Regions from separate parts of the Diaphorobacter sp. LR2014-1 genome, predicted to be linked through region 1. Evidence: predicted binding sites of a transcription regulator. Region 1 holds the regulator's gene; each other region holds the start of a gene.

Region 1 (3,577 bases):
CTTGACCTTCGCCCAGGCAGCACGCCCCGCCCGCTCAACCCACAACGGCTGCTGCGCTTGCACCATCATCATCCCACCCCACGCGAGGATGAGCACGTGCATCAGCGTCCAAAGGGGGCGCAATGCCGAGGTGCTTTGCCCCAGCCATGCGAGTTGCTCCATGGCCAGCGCAACCACCGCCCCTGCGGCGCCGTAACCGATCAGGCGCCCCACGTGAAACTGCGCTACCCGTTGGAAGATTCCGCGACGGGACGCCCATTGAATGGTTTGGGTGGCGTCCGGCGTGCCACCCAGCCCCGTAAGCGCCGCGCAGGGAACAGAACACATCGCCAAACAGTGAGCCCCTCCCATCAGCCCCATCAGGAAGGCCGTCGTGGCCAGCGCCCACAGCATGGGTCAAATAATCCGGGAAAAGCGAGCGCGGTTGCGGTCAGCCTGCAGATACTTGTCGAACACCATGGCCACGCCGCGCACGAAATACCACCCCATGGGCGTGACTTCAACGCCCTCATCACTGATTTTCACTAAGCCCTGAGCCGCCATTTCTTGCAGTTGCTGTAATTCCGCATCGAAATAACTGCGGAAATCAATCAGCCAAGACTGTTCCAACGGCTCAAACAGCAATTCACCTTGGCACATCAACGCCATGATGACTGCGCGGCGCACTAAGTCGTCCTTGGTCAACGCCAGCCCGCGCACCACAGGCAAATGCCCCTGGTTAATGCAGTCGTAATACTCGTCTAGCGTTTTCACATTTTGGCTATAAGTAGCGCCCACGCGCCCGATGGCAGAAACGCCCAGACCAATCAGGTCGCAATCGGGCTGCGTGCTATAGCCTTGGAAATTGCGGTGCAGCCTGCCTTGCCGCTTGGCCACCGCCAGCGCATCGTCTGGCAGCGCAAAATGGTCCATGCCCACGTAGACGTAGCCGGCCTCCTGGAACACATCAAGTGACCGGGCCAGCATGGACACCTTGGCCGAAGCCATGGGCAACTCGGCCGTGATGATGCGTCGCTGCGATTTGAAGCGTTCTGGCAAGTGAGCGTACGCATACAGCGCGATCCGGTCTGGCCGCAGCTCGGCTACCTGCTCCAAGGTGCAATCAAACGACTCCGGTGTCTGTCGCGGCAGCCCGTAGATCAAATCCACGTTCACCGATTCAAACCCGAGCTTGCGAGCCGCATCGACCAACGCGAACACCTTTTCGGCAGGCTGAATGCGGTGCACGGCCTTTTGTACTTCAGGGTCGAAATCCTGCACGCCAAAGCTCAGGCGATTGAAACCCAGCTCCGCCAACAATCCCAGCCGCGCTTCATCCACGGTCCGGGGGTCCACTTCTATGGAGTACTCCCCCCCCGGAACGAGGACGAAACTGCGCCTCAGCATGCCCATCAGTTCGCGCAAACCGTCATCCGTCAGAAAAGTAGGCGTGCCTCCGCCGAAATGCAGCTGGCTCACATGCTGACCCACACCGCAGTGCGCCGTATGCAGGTCGATCTCACGGCTGAGGTAACGCAAGTAGACCTCTGCCCGCTCTGGATGCCGGGTAATGATCTTGTTACACGCGCAGTAATAGCACAGCGATTCACAAAACGGGATGTGGACATAAAGCGACAAAGGCATCGCCTTGGCTACCGAACCCACGCGACGCTGCTGCAGCGCAAGGATGTATTCCCGCTCGCCAAAAGCCTCGACAAAACGATCAGCAGTCGGATAAGAGGTGTAGCGCGGCCCTGGGACGTCAAAGCGACGCAGGAGCTCTGTTGTAACAACGGTCATGACGGGATTCCTTGCACTTTCATATCACTGTGCCGTAGAGTCCCCCATGAGTCCTTGACGTTGATCAAGCGCCCATAAGGTCCTTGTGGCGACAATTTGACTTCGGCTCAAAGTCGTCCAACGGCCTACGGCATTCCATGTCTCCCAGCCGTTCAGAGGTAAGCTCAAGCCATGAACAGGGTTCCCATGCATACGAATCTCCAGACCATCAAAGTTGCCTGCTCAAACTGCAATCTGCGTGAGCTGTGCATGCCCGTGGGTCTGGACGACCAGCAACTCAAGCGCATCGATGACATTGTTGCTGTACGACGCAAGATCAAGCGTGGCGGCACGCTTTTCCGGAACGGTGAACCCTTCACATCCCTTTTTGCTATCCGCACCGGATTCTTCAAGACCTGTGTCGCCACCGAAGACGGTCGCGACCAAGTGACAGGTTTTCAAATGGCGGGCGAGATCATCGGCCTGGATGGCATCGTGAGCGACCGTCACACTTGCGATGCGGTAGCGCTTGAAGACGCCGAAGTATGCGTCATGCCTTTCGATCGTATTGAAGAGTTGTCGCGCGAAGTAACGGCACTACAGCACCATGTGCACAAGATCATGAGCCGCGAGATTGTTCGCGAGCATGGGGTCATGCTGTTGCTGGGGAGTATGCGTGCCGAGGAACGCCTTGCCGCATTCCTGTTGAATCTCGTACAACGCTTGCATGCCCGGGGTTTCTCACAATCCGAATTGGTGCTGCGCATGACACGCGAAGAGATCGGCAGCTACCTGGGATTGAAACTGGAAACCGTCAGCCGCACGTTTTCGAAGTTCGTGGAAGAAGGTATTGTGGAAGTAAAACAGCGCCATGTGCGCATCGTCGATACCGATGCGCTGAAGCGCATTGTCAACAGCCAGCAAGCCTGCCATTAAGCCTGGGTTTTTGCTGATTCATAACTGATGGGCGGAAAGATCAGGAAACGTATTTGGCGCAATCAGCCGGCCGCGCCCCTTTGGGCACGGGGCAGCGATTCAACTCAAAGGGCGAGAGTGACAACAGCGTCGTCAATGCGCTGGAAGCCATGAGTACGAACCAGAACGTGAAAAAGGCGATGGTATACACACCTTCGCGCGAGAGATGCAGGGGTTGATCAAACCACTGCAGCGCTTCTGGATCCACGAAGGCGAACACCACCATTTCCATGACGCCCGCCATCAAAAAGGCCGGCCACGCGATCCACATCAATCGTTGCATCCACATTCGCCCATCTCCTAGCAGGTGTAGTTGACAGCCTAGCATCTGTTCTCCGGCATGCAAAGAGGACTCGCCCTGCCGGTCAGCGCGGTTGATCCTCCAGCGGAGTAGCTGCATGGTTGCGCCCCTTCATGGCAGGCGTCATGTCGCCCCCAGACTCCTTCAGGGTCTCGTTGATGTTCAATCCCCGTTGGTAATAGTCTTCCGCGATGACGGGGTCAGGTTGGCTCACGGCCAGCCAGAGGGTCACGAAGCCCGCAATGATGACTATCACCGGCCCCGCGATGACAAGCCAGACATGGCCAAACGTCCACCAAGGCTTTCCTGCGTCTTCCAGATTCATGGGGGAATTACTCGACATCGATACCAACTCCTCGCTCATTTATGAGCACAGCTTGTTCATTTGCATTCCACGACCGCCTTCAGCGAGGCACAAGGAACACGGATTTCTCTGCCACTTGGGCTTTATCACCCTGCGCTTGAATATCGAAATACACCGTATGCGATCCGGGAGATGCTGAGCCATACGGAATTTGAAGACGGACAACCACCCATCGGGAT
Region 2 (3,577 bases), on a different contig from region 1:
GCGCACCACGTCGCTCAAGGCCAGCATGGCCACCGTGAGGAAGGGCAGGGCGCGCTTGGTGCCCGCGAATACGCTGGCCACCTGCGGTACCACGTAGCCCACCAGGAACAGCACGATGACGATCGCGATCACGGTGACGATGGCCGGGTACAGCGCGGCGCCGATGAGCTTGGCGCGCAAGGCCTGGCGCTGCTCCAGATCGTCCGCCAGGCTGTCCAGCACTTCGGCCAGGCCGCCGCTGGACTCGCCCGCGCCGATCACGGCGCAGTAGATGTCGGAGAACTCGCGCGGGTGCTGCGCCAGCGCGCGTGCGAAGGTGGAGCCGGCGTTGACCTCGGCGCGCAGCGCGGCCAGCAGGTGGCGCTGGCGCTCGTCGTCCGCCTCTTCGGCGAGCGCGGTCAGCGCACGCTCCAGCGGCAGGCCCGAGCCCACCAGCCCGGCGAGCTGGCGCGTCCACACGCCCAGCCCCGTGGCGTTGAACACCGGCCGCGTGAACAGCCGCTGCGCCAGCGTGGGGGGTGTTCCGGGAGCGGCGCCAGCGGCCAGCGCCTCCACATCCAGGGGCACCAGGGCCTGGGCGCGCAGCAGGCTGCGGGCGGCCTTGGGGCTGTCGGCCTCCAGGGTGCCGCGGCGCACATGGCCTTGGGCGTCCAGGGCTTCGAAGGAATAGGCGGGCATGCGGAGAAGTCAGCGGCGGTGGGCGAGCAGGGGCAAACTGGGCGGGCCGCAGTCGACCCGTTCAGCCCGCCATGGTAGCCGCTGCGGGTGACAGTGCCGCGTGCGCCTGGGCGGTGATCTCCAGCGAGCGCAGGCGCAGCGCCGGGTCGTACACGTCGCTCACCAGCATGAATTCGTCGGCCTGCGTGGCGGCCAGCAGCGCCTGCAGGCCCTCGCGCACGGTCTGCGGGCCACCGACCACGCCGACCGCGAGGAAGTCGGCCACGGCGGCGCGCTCCTGCGGCGCGAGGCTCTGCAGATAACCTTCTACGGGCGGCTGCAGCAGTCCGCGCTGGCCGGTGAGGATGCCCAGCACGCGCTGGTAGGTGCTGCTGGCCAGGTACTGCGCCTCGTCATCGGTGGGTGCGGCGATCACGGGCACGCCGATCACCACGTAGGGCTTGGCGCATGTCGGCGAGGGGCGGAACAGCCGGCGGTAGATGTCGATGGCCGCGTGCAGCATGCGCGGCGCAAAGTGCGAGGCGAAGGCGTAGGGCAGGCCCATCTGCGCCGCCAGTTGCGCCGAGAACAGGCTGGAGCCCAGCAGCCAGAGGGGCACCTGCGTGCCGGCGCCCGGCACGGCGGTGATGCGCTGGCCCGGCTGCGCGGGCGCCAAGAGCTGCTGCAGCTCGGCCACGTCGCGGGGGAAGTCGGCCTCGGTCTCCACGCGGTCGCGGCGCAGGGCACGCATGGTGGCGCCGTCGGTGCCGGGTGCGCGGCCCAACCCCAGGTCGATGCGGCCGGGGTAGAGCTCGGCCAGCGTGCCGAAGGCCTCGGCCACCACCAGCGGCGCGTGGTTGGGCAGCATGATGCCGCCCGAGCCCACGCGGATGGACCGCGTGGCCCCGGCCACGTGGCCGACCAGCACGGCCGTGGCAGAGCTGGCGATGCCCGGCATGTTGTGGTGCTCGGCCAGCCAGTAGCGCTTGAAGCCCAGCGCCTCCACATGCTGCGCCGTCTGCACGGCGATCTGCAGTGCCTGGGCCACGGTGCCGCCCTCGCGCACGGGCACGAGATCAAGCATGGAAAGTAAAGGCAGGGAATGTGTGGTCATGGCACCGATTGTGGGCTGCGGGTGAAATCCGTGCTGCGCCGCGGGTATGGTGGGCAGAGGTTCCCGCATGGTGCATAGCGTTTTGCTATTGATATACTGAATTTGTTTTAAATCAACACACGAAACATATTGTCACTTTTGGCGTCCTGTGCGACGCTGCCAGGAAGTGATGCACGGGGCGTGCGGGGGGTGTCTATGGGGTTCTTCAGCCGTTTGTTTCAGCCGCGTGCCGATGGCCTGGCCGCGCCTGAGGACTGGACTTCGCTGCCTGCGAGCGAGGCCAGCGCGCTGGTGCTGTACGACGAAGAGGCTTCGCGGCTCCTGGCGGCGTTCGACATCGAGGCTGCCATCGTCATGCACGAGCGCTGGCTGCCCTGGCTGGCCCAAGCGCTGGCGGGCGCGCGCGACGAACAGCTGCGCCCCGAAACGGTGGTGGACGACACCTGTTCCGAGCTGGGCCGCTGGCTGCACGGCAGCGGGCGCGTGGCGCTGGGGCACTTTCCTGCTTTCGACATGCTGATGCGCCGCCACCAGTATTTTCACCACCAGGCGGCCGTGCTGTTGACGCATCTGGCGCAGGGCGATCAATTGCGGGCCGAGCAGGCGTTCAAGAGCTGCCAGCATGCGTCGCGCCAGGTGGTGCTGCTGCTCAAGGAGCTGCAGCGCGGGCTGGACCACGGGAAGCGTCCCCCCCAGCCGATGGCCACAGGTGAACGCTGAAATTCGCTATTGATATAAGAGCTACTAGCGCTTGTCTGTAATGGTTTTCAATGCAATTTGTATTGAAAACCCAGTCTTGGCAAGCGCGCCGCGCTCCTGTTTTTGAAAGGCGCCGCTGCGGCCTGTCCGCTCAGTCGCGCGTCACACGCAGCACTTCTTCGCGGCTGGTGATGCCGGCGTGGATCAGCCGCTCGCCATCGTCGCGCATCAGCGTCATGCCGCCGGCCAGGGCCTGGGTGCGCACCTCGGCCTCCGGGGCCTGGTTGTGGATCTGCGCGCGGATGGCGTCGTCCACCACCAGCAGTTCGAACACGCCGGTGCGCCCCGCGTAGCCGGTATGGCCGCAGTGCTCGCAGCCTGCACCGTGGCACTCGCCGCAATATTTGCGCACCAGGCGCTGCGCCAGCACCCCCAGCAGCGACGAGGACAGCAGGAACGGCTCCACTCCCATGTCGGTCAGGCGCGTGATGGCGCTGGCCGCGTCGTTGGTGTGGAGCGTGGCCAGCACCAAGTGGCCGGTGAGCGAGGCCTGGATGGCGATCTGCGCGGTCTCGAAGTCGCGGATCTCGCCGATCATGATCACGTCGGGGTCCTGGCGCAGGATGGCGCGCAGGGCCTTGGCAAACGTCAGGTCGATCTTGGCGTTGACCTGCGTCTGGCCCACCCCGGGCAGCTCGTACTCGATGGGGTCTTCCACCGTCATGATGTTGCTGCGCGCGGCGTCCAGCCGCGCCAGCGCCGCGTACAGCGTGGTGGTCTTGCCCGAGCCCGTGGGGCCGGTCACGAGGATGATGCCGTGCGGCTGCTGGATCAGGTGCGCCAGCCGCGCCAGCACCTCGCCCTGCATGCCCACGGCCTCCAGGTTCAGCTTGCTCTCGCTCTTGTCCAAGAGGCGCAGCACGGCGCGCTCGCCATGGGCGTTGGGCAGCGTGGACACGCGCACGTCGACGGCGCGGGTGCCCAGGCGCAGGCTGATGCGTCCGTCCTGCGGCAGGCGCTTTTCGGAGATGTCCAGGTCCGCCATGATCTTCAGGCGGCTGATCAGCGCGGCGTGCAGCGCGCGGTTGGGCTGCACCACCTCGCGCA
Region 3 (3,577 bases), on a different contig from region 1:
GCAGGGGTGATCCCGGCCTTCATGCAGTGGCCGTAGAACGCGGCGCCAGCGCCGAAGAAGGTCACGCGCTCCTCGGCCGCCATGCGCCACAGCACTGTCCAGTCGGGCCGCTCCTTGCTGCCGCCGGGGTTGCCGTCGTACAGCACGCAGGTGGTGCCGCCCAGCAGGCCGCCGACCTGGGCGTTCCACATGATCCAGCCGGTGGAGCTGTACCAGTGGTAGCGCTCGCCCAGGGAGTTGGGCGCGTAGCTGCAGCCGATGTCGTTGTGCAGCACCGCCAGCTGCAGCATTACCAGCAGCATGCCGCCATGGCCGTGCACGATGGGCTTGGGCAGGCCGGTGGTGCCGCTGGAATAGACGATCCACAGCGGGTGGTCGAACGGCAGCCACGCCGGTTCAAAGGCCGCAGTCTCTGCATCATTTCGGGCGATGACGCTTGCGTAGCAAGCGGTATCAGCTACTGTTTTTGAAGCATCCAGGTTGTTCACCAGCACCACGTGGCGCAGCGTGGGCAGTTGCGCGCGCAGCTCGGCCAGCACGTCGCAACGGTCATGGTCGCGCCCCCCATAGGTGACGCCGTCCACGGCCAACAGCACCGTCGGAGCGATCTGGCGGAAGCGGTCCAGCACCGCGTGCGTACCCATGTCGGGCGCGCACAGGCTCCACACCGCACCGATGCTGGCGCAGGCCAGGAAGGCGACGATGGTCTCGGGGATGTTGGGCAGGTAGGCTGCCACGCGATCGCCGGGCTGTACGCCTTGGGCCCTCATGTGCAGCGCCAGCGCCGCCACCTGCCGGCGCAGCGCGGGCCAGGACAGCTCGCGGCGCTCGCCGCGTTCGTTGCGGCCGATGAGGGCCGGCTGGCCCGCGGCCTGTGCGGCGCCCACATGGCGCAGCACCTGGCGCGCGTAGTTCACCTGCGCGCCGGGGAACCACTGCGCGCCGGGCATCACGTTCTTTGCGAGTACCGCGCGGTGCGGCGTGGGTGACTGCAGGTCGAAATAGTCCCAGACGCTCTGCCAGAAGGCGTCCAGATCGGTGGTGGACCAGCGCCATAGCGCGTCGTAATCGTCAAAGCGCAGGCCGTGCTGCGCCTGCAGCCCATCCTGGTAGCGACGTATCTGGGGCGTGTAAGGCGGGTGTGTTGGGGGGATGTTGTGGTGTGTCTCCATGCGCACAGCCTAGCGCGGTCGCGGTCGCCGTGCGCGCCACGCACGTGACAACTGGCCGGCCGCACCTCGCCGGTCGCACCTGGCCGGCGGCACCTCGCCGGCCGCACCTGGCCTCAGCGCCGCGGCTGCTCCGTCACGCTGGTGATGGCATAGCCCTTATCGCGCAGCTGCCGTCCGGGCTCGGGAATACCAAGGTCGTTCCAGTGCGCCTGGGTTTCGTCCCGTTCCACGGCGCGGTGCTCGCAGTTCCAATCGGTATTGATGGCCTCCTGCGGTATGGGCTTGCCCTCGGGCACGGCCAGATGGGAATAACGCCCCTCGGCTTCGGATCGGCGGTAGATGTCCACGCGCATGTCGGGTCCTTTGCTTGCTGGTTGCAGGGTTCTCCACTGTAGTGAGACCATCGCCCGCCCGGCGTAGGAAGCGGCCGCATGGCCGCCGTGCTTGACGCAAGGCAAGATCGCCGCTTTCCGCCCTGCCGACAATTGCCCGCTGTTGCCACTGCCGGCGGCCTGTTTCTCAATCATGACAACACAAGACGTTTCCTCTCAGCGCAGCGACGTGCTCATCGTGGGTGCGGGGCCTGCCGGGCTGTCGCTGGCGGCCTCGCTGGCCCAGGCTGGCATGCAGGTGACGGTGCTGGAGCAGCAACCCGCTTCCACGCTGGCCGCGCCCCCGGCCGACGGGCGCGAGATTGCACTCACCCACCCCAGCGTGGCGACGCTGCAGCGCATCGGCAGCTGGCAGCGCCTGGCCGCGCACGAGGTCGGCCTGCTGCGCGAGGCGCAGGTGCACGACGGCCCCGTGGGCCAGCGCGGGGCCATGCAGCTGCATGCAGGCGGCAGCGGCGTCCAGCATTTGGGCTGGATCGTGCCCAACCACGCGCTGCGCCGCACGGCCTACGAAGTGGCCGCGCACACGCCCGGCGTACGACTGGTCACCGAGGCGCGCGTCACGCGCGTGGCCGTCACGCCCGCGCATGCTGAGCTGGAATACACCGACACCCGCAACCTCGACGCAGCGCCCCTGCGTCTGCAGGCCCCGCTGCTGGTGGCTGCCGACAGCCGCTTTTCCGCCACGCGGCGCCAGTTGGGCATTGGCGCGGCCATGCACGACTTCGGCCGCACGGTCATCGTCTGCCGCCTGCGCCATGAGCTGCCCCACCACGAGGTCGCGCACGAGTGCTTCGGCTACGAGCAGACGCTGGCGATCCTGCCGCTGCCGGGCGACCTGGTCGATGGCGCGCCGATGTGCTCGGCCGTGGTCACCACCGGCGCGGCGCATGCGCAGGAGCTGCTGGCACTGCCCCCTGAGGCATTCGCCGCACGCGTACAAGCCCAGTTCAAGGACCGCCTGGGCGCCATGCGGCTGGTGGGCGAGCGCCACGCCTACCCGCTGGTCGCCGTGTATGCGCACCGCTTCGCCGCCGCGCGCTGCGCGCTGCTGGGTGACGCGGCCGTCGGCATGCACCCGGTGACGGCGCACGGGTTCAACATGGGGCTGGCGGGTGTGGACAGCCTCACGCGCACTCTCACCCAGGCACGCGAGCGCGGCGCGGACATCGGCGCCGCCAGCGTGCTGGAGGGTTACGCGCGCGGCCATCACCGCCACGCCTGGCCGCTGTACCAGGGCACGAATGCCATCGTGCGCCTGTACACCGACGACCGGCCGCTGCCCCGCCTGCTGCGCCAGGTGGTGCTGGCGGGCGCCAACCGGCTGCCGCCCCTCAAGGGCGCCATCGTGAGCCAGCTCACAGGCCGGCGCCCCGCCTGGCCCAGCGCCGCACCTTAGCGCGCACACCGTGATCCAACTGGAGGGGCAGGCGTTCGCTGCCTGTCCCGGCCAGCGTCCTGCGGCACACCCACCCATAATGGCCGCATGGACAACCTGTTGGACCATCTCAGCGAGACCGTCACCCGCGCACGCACCGTCGAAGAGCTCACCCGGCCGCTGCTGGAGCTGCTGGAAGACATCACCGGGTTCGAATCCACCTACCTCACGGTGGTGGACCTGGAGCGGGGTGTGCAGCGTGTGCTGTACGCGCGCAACACGCGCCAGATGCAGATCCCGGAGGGACTGAGCGTGCCCTGGCACGACACGTTGTGCAAACGCGCGCTGGACGAGGGCCGCCCCTTCACCGCCGACGTGGGGCAATGCTGGGGCGATTCGCAGGCCGCCGCGGCGCTGGGCATCCAGACCTACGCCAGCACACCGGTGCGCATGGCCGACGGCCAGCTCTACGGCACGCTTTGCGCCGCCAGCGACGAGCGCCAGGAGCTCACTTCACAGGCGCGCAACGCGCTGACGCTGTTCGCGCGGCTCATTGGCCAGCAGGTCGAGCGCGAGCAGCTGCTGCAGCAATTGCTGCAGGCCAATGCCCGGCTGGCGGCCTATGCGGCGACCGA
Region 4 (3,577 bases), on a different contig from region 1:
CGCGACCTGGGCTGTGGACGCGCTCGGCGATCTGGTGCGCCAGCGCCTGCCGCTGGAGATCATTGCCGACGACCAGGACTTCACGCAGGAGTGGCTGCGCTCGGGCCAGGTGATGGGCTGCGTGACGACGTTGAAGAGCGCGCTGCGCGGCTGCCGCATGGTGCCCCTGGGCGCGATGCAGTACGTCGCCGTGGCCGCGCCAGAGCTGGCGCGCCGACAACTGCCGCAAGGGCTCACGGCGCACAACTTCCGCGACGTGCCTTTCGTCTCGTTCAACCGCAAGGACGATATGCAGGCCGAGTTCGTCACGCGCACCTTTGGCCTGAAACGCGTGTCTCTCAGCCGCGTGTTCGTGCCCAGCTCGGAGGGCCAGGTGCGCGCCGTGGCCGCGGGCTGGGGCGTGAGCGTGGTGCCCGAGCTGCTCGCGCGCCCCTGGCTGCAGCAAGGCCGGCTGGTGGACCTGGCGCCGGGCCATACGCTGCCCATCCAGCTGTACTGGCACTCATGGAACCTGGAGTCGGAAGTGCTGGATGCGCTGGCCGATGCGCTCACCAGCGCGGCGGCGCAGTACCTGTCGGCCTGACGGCACACGCGGATGGGGGTCTTTAGGGTTATCGGCCTGCGCGGGGTGAAGGCTCGCTAACATCGCCCGCATGAACACGTTGCAGCCGCCCCGTCCGTCCTTCAAGGAGCAGATGCTCCGGGCGCGCGAGGATGCCATCGTGGAGGCCGCGAGCCGCCTGCTGGGCGAAAAAGGCTTCGAGACCATGACCGTGGACGAGGTCGCCGCGGCCGTGGGCATTGCCAAGGCCAGCCTGTACAAACACTTTGCCGGCAAGGACGACCTGTGCTCGGCCGCCATGGTGCATGTGGTGGAGCGCCTGCAGCGCTTTCTGGCGGCGCTGCCGGCCGAACTGGGCGCCATGCAGCGCCTGCACGCGCTGCTGTGCTGGACGCTGCAGTTGCAACTGGCCGACGAGGTGCCGCTGCTGCCCAGCCGCAACTCCGCGCTGGCCCAGGCGCTGCGCGCCTGCGACGCCTACCGGGCATCGATGCAGGAGGTGCATGCCTGCATCCTCGGCTGGATCGTCGAGGCGCAGGCCCAGGGACAGCTGCGGCGCGAGTTGCCGCCCGATGTGATCTTGTGTGCGCTGCTGGCGCGCAATGCCGATCCCATGCTCGGCATGCTGCGCGACCGCGGCTATGCGGACGAGTGCATCATCGACTGGGCCGCGGACACCTGCCTGAGCGGCCTGGCGAGCGGCCCCGCCATGCGGGTGGCCTGATCAGCGCACCAGCAGTACCGGCACCTGGCAGTTGGCCAGCACCTGCGTGCTGACCGAGCCCATCACCAGCTTGCCCAGCGAGCCGTGGCCGTGCGTGCCCATGACGATCAGGTCGTACTTGCCGGACTCGGCCACCTTGGCGATGGTCTCGCCCGCCGGGCCCACCTTGGTCATGGTCTTGAGCTGCACGCCATGACGCGCCATGAACTTCACGACGGGCGACAGCACCTTTTCGCCTTCCTCAGCGTGGTACTTGTCCACGACTTCCTTGCCGAGCGCGGCGCGCGCGCGGGGAGGCAACTGGGGCTGCACGGTGATGGCCGTGTAGGTGTGCGAGCTGCCCAGCATCTCGTCGTGAGCGGCCAGGTAGGCCAGCATTTTCTTGGTGTAGGTGCTGCCGTCGACAGCAAGCAGGATGTTCATTCGAAGTGCTCCGGAAACGAGAAATCAGACTAATCCGCGCTGGCGCCTGTTGTCTTGACTTCAGTCATATTTTTGATGCGGTACGCGGTGGCGGGCGCAGGGCCCGCACGCATCATACGGTGAGCACGCAGTGCGGCTGAAAGGTTGCCTGCTCCCCCTTGCGGGCATAGCCCAGCGGGTTGGCCACTATGCGGCAGCTCCAGGGCGCGCCGTCCGCGCGGGCCCCGCGCACCAGGTAGTCGCTGGGGGCATGCAGATGGCCGTGCAGCCACAGCTGGGCGTGGGGCAGGCAGTCGTCCAGCGCATTGCAAAACCCCGCTGTGCCCGGCACCAGGCCGTAGCGCGGATCGGCGCTGAGCAGACTGGGCGCGAAGTGCGTGACGGCCACCGTCGTGCCCGCAAAGGGCTGCGCGAGCGCGTTGCGTAGCCAGGCCTGGCAAACCAGGGCCTGTTCGCGCACCTCGGCTGCAAGGAAGGGCACACCCTGGCGGGTGCTGCCAGTCTTGGAGAGATAGAAATTGGCCGCGCGGAACGCCTTCTCGCGCCGCTGCAGTCGCTGGCCCGGGTCGGTGATCGCCGCGTGATCGGCCAGCGCGTCGAAGTCGCTCCACAGCGTCGTTCCAACGAAGCGGACCCCCTGCAGCACCATGCTCTCACGCTCCAGCCAGATCAGCCCCAGCCGGTCGCAGATGCGGCGCAGGCGCGCATGCGCGGCGTCGAAGTCCTGCGTGTCGTATTCATGGTTGCCAGGGACGAAGACCACTGGCGTGGGCCATCCGGCGTACTGCGGCAGAGGGGAGAAGCGCGCCAGGCCGAAGTCGTCGTCCGACAGCAGCGAGCCGGCCTGGTAAGAGCCGATGTCGCCGGCCAACACCAGGACATCGGCGCCAACGGCGGGGCTGGGGGTGAAATGCGGGTGGGCTTCCAGGTGCAGGTCGGACAGCAGTTGCAGCTTCATGGGTGAGTGGGACGGGTCAATCCTGGCGGTGAATGGGGGCGGGCGTGTTGCGCGCGGCGCGCGCAATCGCCTCGCGCAGCCAGCGGTGGGCGGGGTCGTGGTTGCGCCGGCGGTGCCACAGTGCGTCCACGTGCACGGGCGGCAGCGTCATGGGCAGCGGGCGCCACACCAGTTCGTCGCGCACGCTGGCCACGCCGACGAAGTGGCGCGGCAGCACGGTGAGCAGGTCCGTGGTGGCCACCACCCGTCCCGCGGTGAAGAACTGGTTCACGGTAAGCACGATGCGGCGTTCACGTCCCAACGCGGCCAATGCCCCGTCGATGAAGCCGAAGGGCTTGCCCGAGAAGCTCACCAGCAGGTGGCGCGCGGCGCAGTACAGGTCCAGCGTCATCGGCACGGCGGCCAGCGGGTGGTCCGCGCGCATCACGCACACGTACTGGCCATCGTAGAGGCGGGTGCTTTCGTGCGCCACCACGTTGTCCGACTGCGCCCGCGCCGTGAGGTCGGCCAGCACGGCGGGGAAGTAGCCCACGGCCATGTCGGCGCTCTCGTCGTCCAGCAGGCGGCGCGGGTCGCGCGTGGTCAGCGGCACCACGCGCAGCGAGACGCCGGGGGCCTCGCGTTCCACGATCTCGATGAGTGGCGGGATCAGCGTGGCACCCGTGGCGTCGGCCATCGCCAGAACGAAGGTCGTCTGAGCGGACGCCGGGTCAAAGCGCCCGGGGGAAAGTGTCTCCTGCAACTGTGCCAATGCGTGCCGTACGGCGGGCCACAGGGCCAGTGCCCGCGGCGTGGGCTCCACGCCGTGGCCGCGCCGCGTGACCAGCTCGTCGCCGAGCACCTCGCGCAACCGGCGCAGTGCGTTGCTCACGGCGGGCTGTGTGATGGCCAGTTTCTCGGCGGCGCGGGT

The links. Region 1 encodes FNR, which switches genes on or off when oxygen is low (the NO sensors DNR and NnrR bind a similar motif). Its sites were predicted from a motif close to TTGATNNNNATCAA; they were not measured.
Region 2: BV908_RS10750 (CZB domain-containing protein) is a predicted target of FNR. The motif match lies at 1,874-1,887, and genes of this name have one in related genera.
Region 3: ubiM (5-demethoxyubiquinol-8 5-hydroxylase UbiM) is a predicted target of FNR. The motif match lies at 1,617-1,630, and genes of this name have one in related genera.
Region 4: BV908_RS00860 (universal stress protein) is a predicted target of FNR. The motif match lies at 1,764-1,777, and genes of this name have one in related genera.

The regions. Positions count from the first base shown of each region.
Region 1 is NZ_MTBE01000003.1:98,857-102,433, forward strand. Features, by position in the region: gene BV908_RS03805 (sulfite exporter TauE/SafE family protein) at 1-393, opposite strand, end outside; gene hemN (oxygen-independent coproporphyrinogen III oxidase) at 397-1,779, opposite strand; gene fnr (fumarate/nitrate reduction transcriptional regulator Fnr) at 1,951-2,694, shown strand; gene BV908_RS03820 (hypothetical protein) at 2,735-3,022, opposite strand; gene BV908_RS03825 (FixH family protein) at 3,099-3,359, opposite strand; gene ccoG (cytochrome c oxidase accessory protein CcoG) at 3,439-3,577, opposite strand, start outside.
Region 2 is NZ_MTBE01000012.1:26,631-30,207, forward strand. Features, by position in the region: gene gspF (type II secretion system inner membrane protein GspF) at 1-678, opposite strand, end outside; gene BV908_RS10745 (LLM class flavin-dependent oxidoreductase) at 740-1,771, opposite strand; gene BV908_RS10750 (CZB domain-containing protein) at 1,967-2,491, shown strand; gene BV908_RS10755 (ATPase, T2SS/T4P/T4SS family) at 2,622-3,577, opposite strand, start outside.
Region 3 is NZ_MTBE01000001.1:202,189-205,765, forward strand. Features, by position in the region: gene BV908_RS00960 (acetoacetate--CoA ligase) at 1-1,172, opposite strand, end outside; gene BV908_RS00965 (DUF6139 family protein) at 1,286-1,525, opposite strand; gene ubiM (5-demethoxyubiquinol-8 5-hydroxylase UbiM) at 1,698-2,963, shown strand; partial or broken gene BV908_RS00975 (sensor domain-containing diguanylate cyclase) at 3,051-3,577, shown strand, end outside.
Region 4 is NZ_MTBE01000001.1:181,096-184,672, reverse strand. Features, by position in the region: gene BV908_RS00870 (LysR family transcriptional regulator ArgP) at 1-583, shown strand, start outside; gene BV908_RS00865 (TetR/AcrR family transcriptional regulator) at 654-1,286, shown strand; gene BV908_RS00860 (universal stress protein) at 1,287-1,709, opposite strand; gene BV908_RS00855 (metallophosphoesterase) at 1,822-2,667, opposite strand; gene BV908_RS00850 (LysR family transcriptional regulator) at 2,684-3,577, opposite strand, start outside.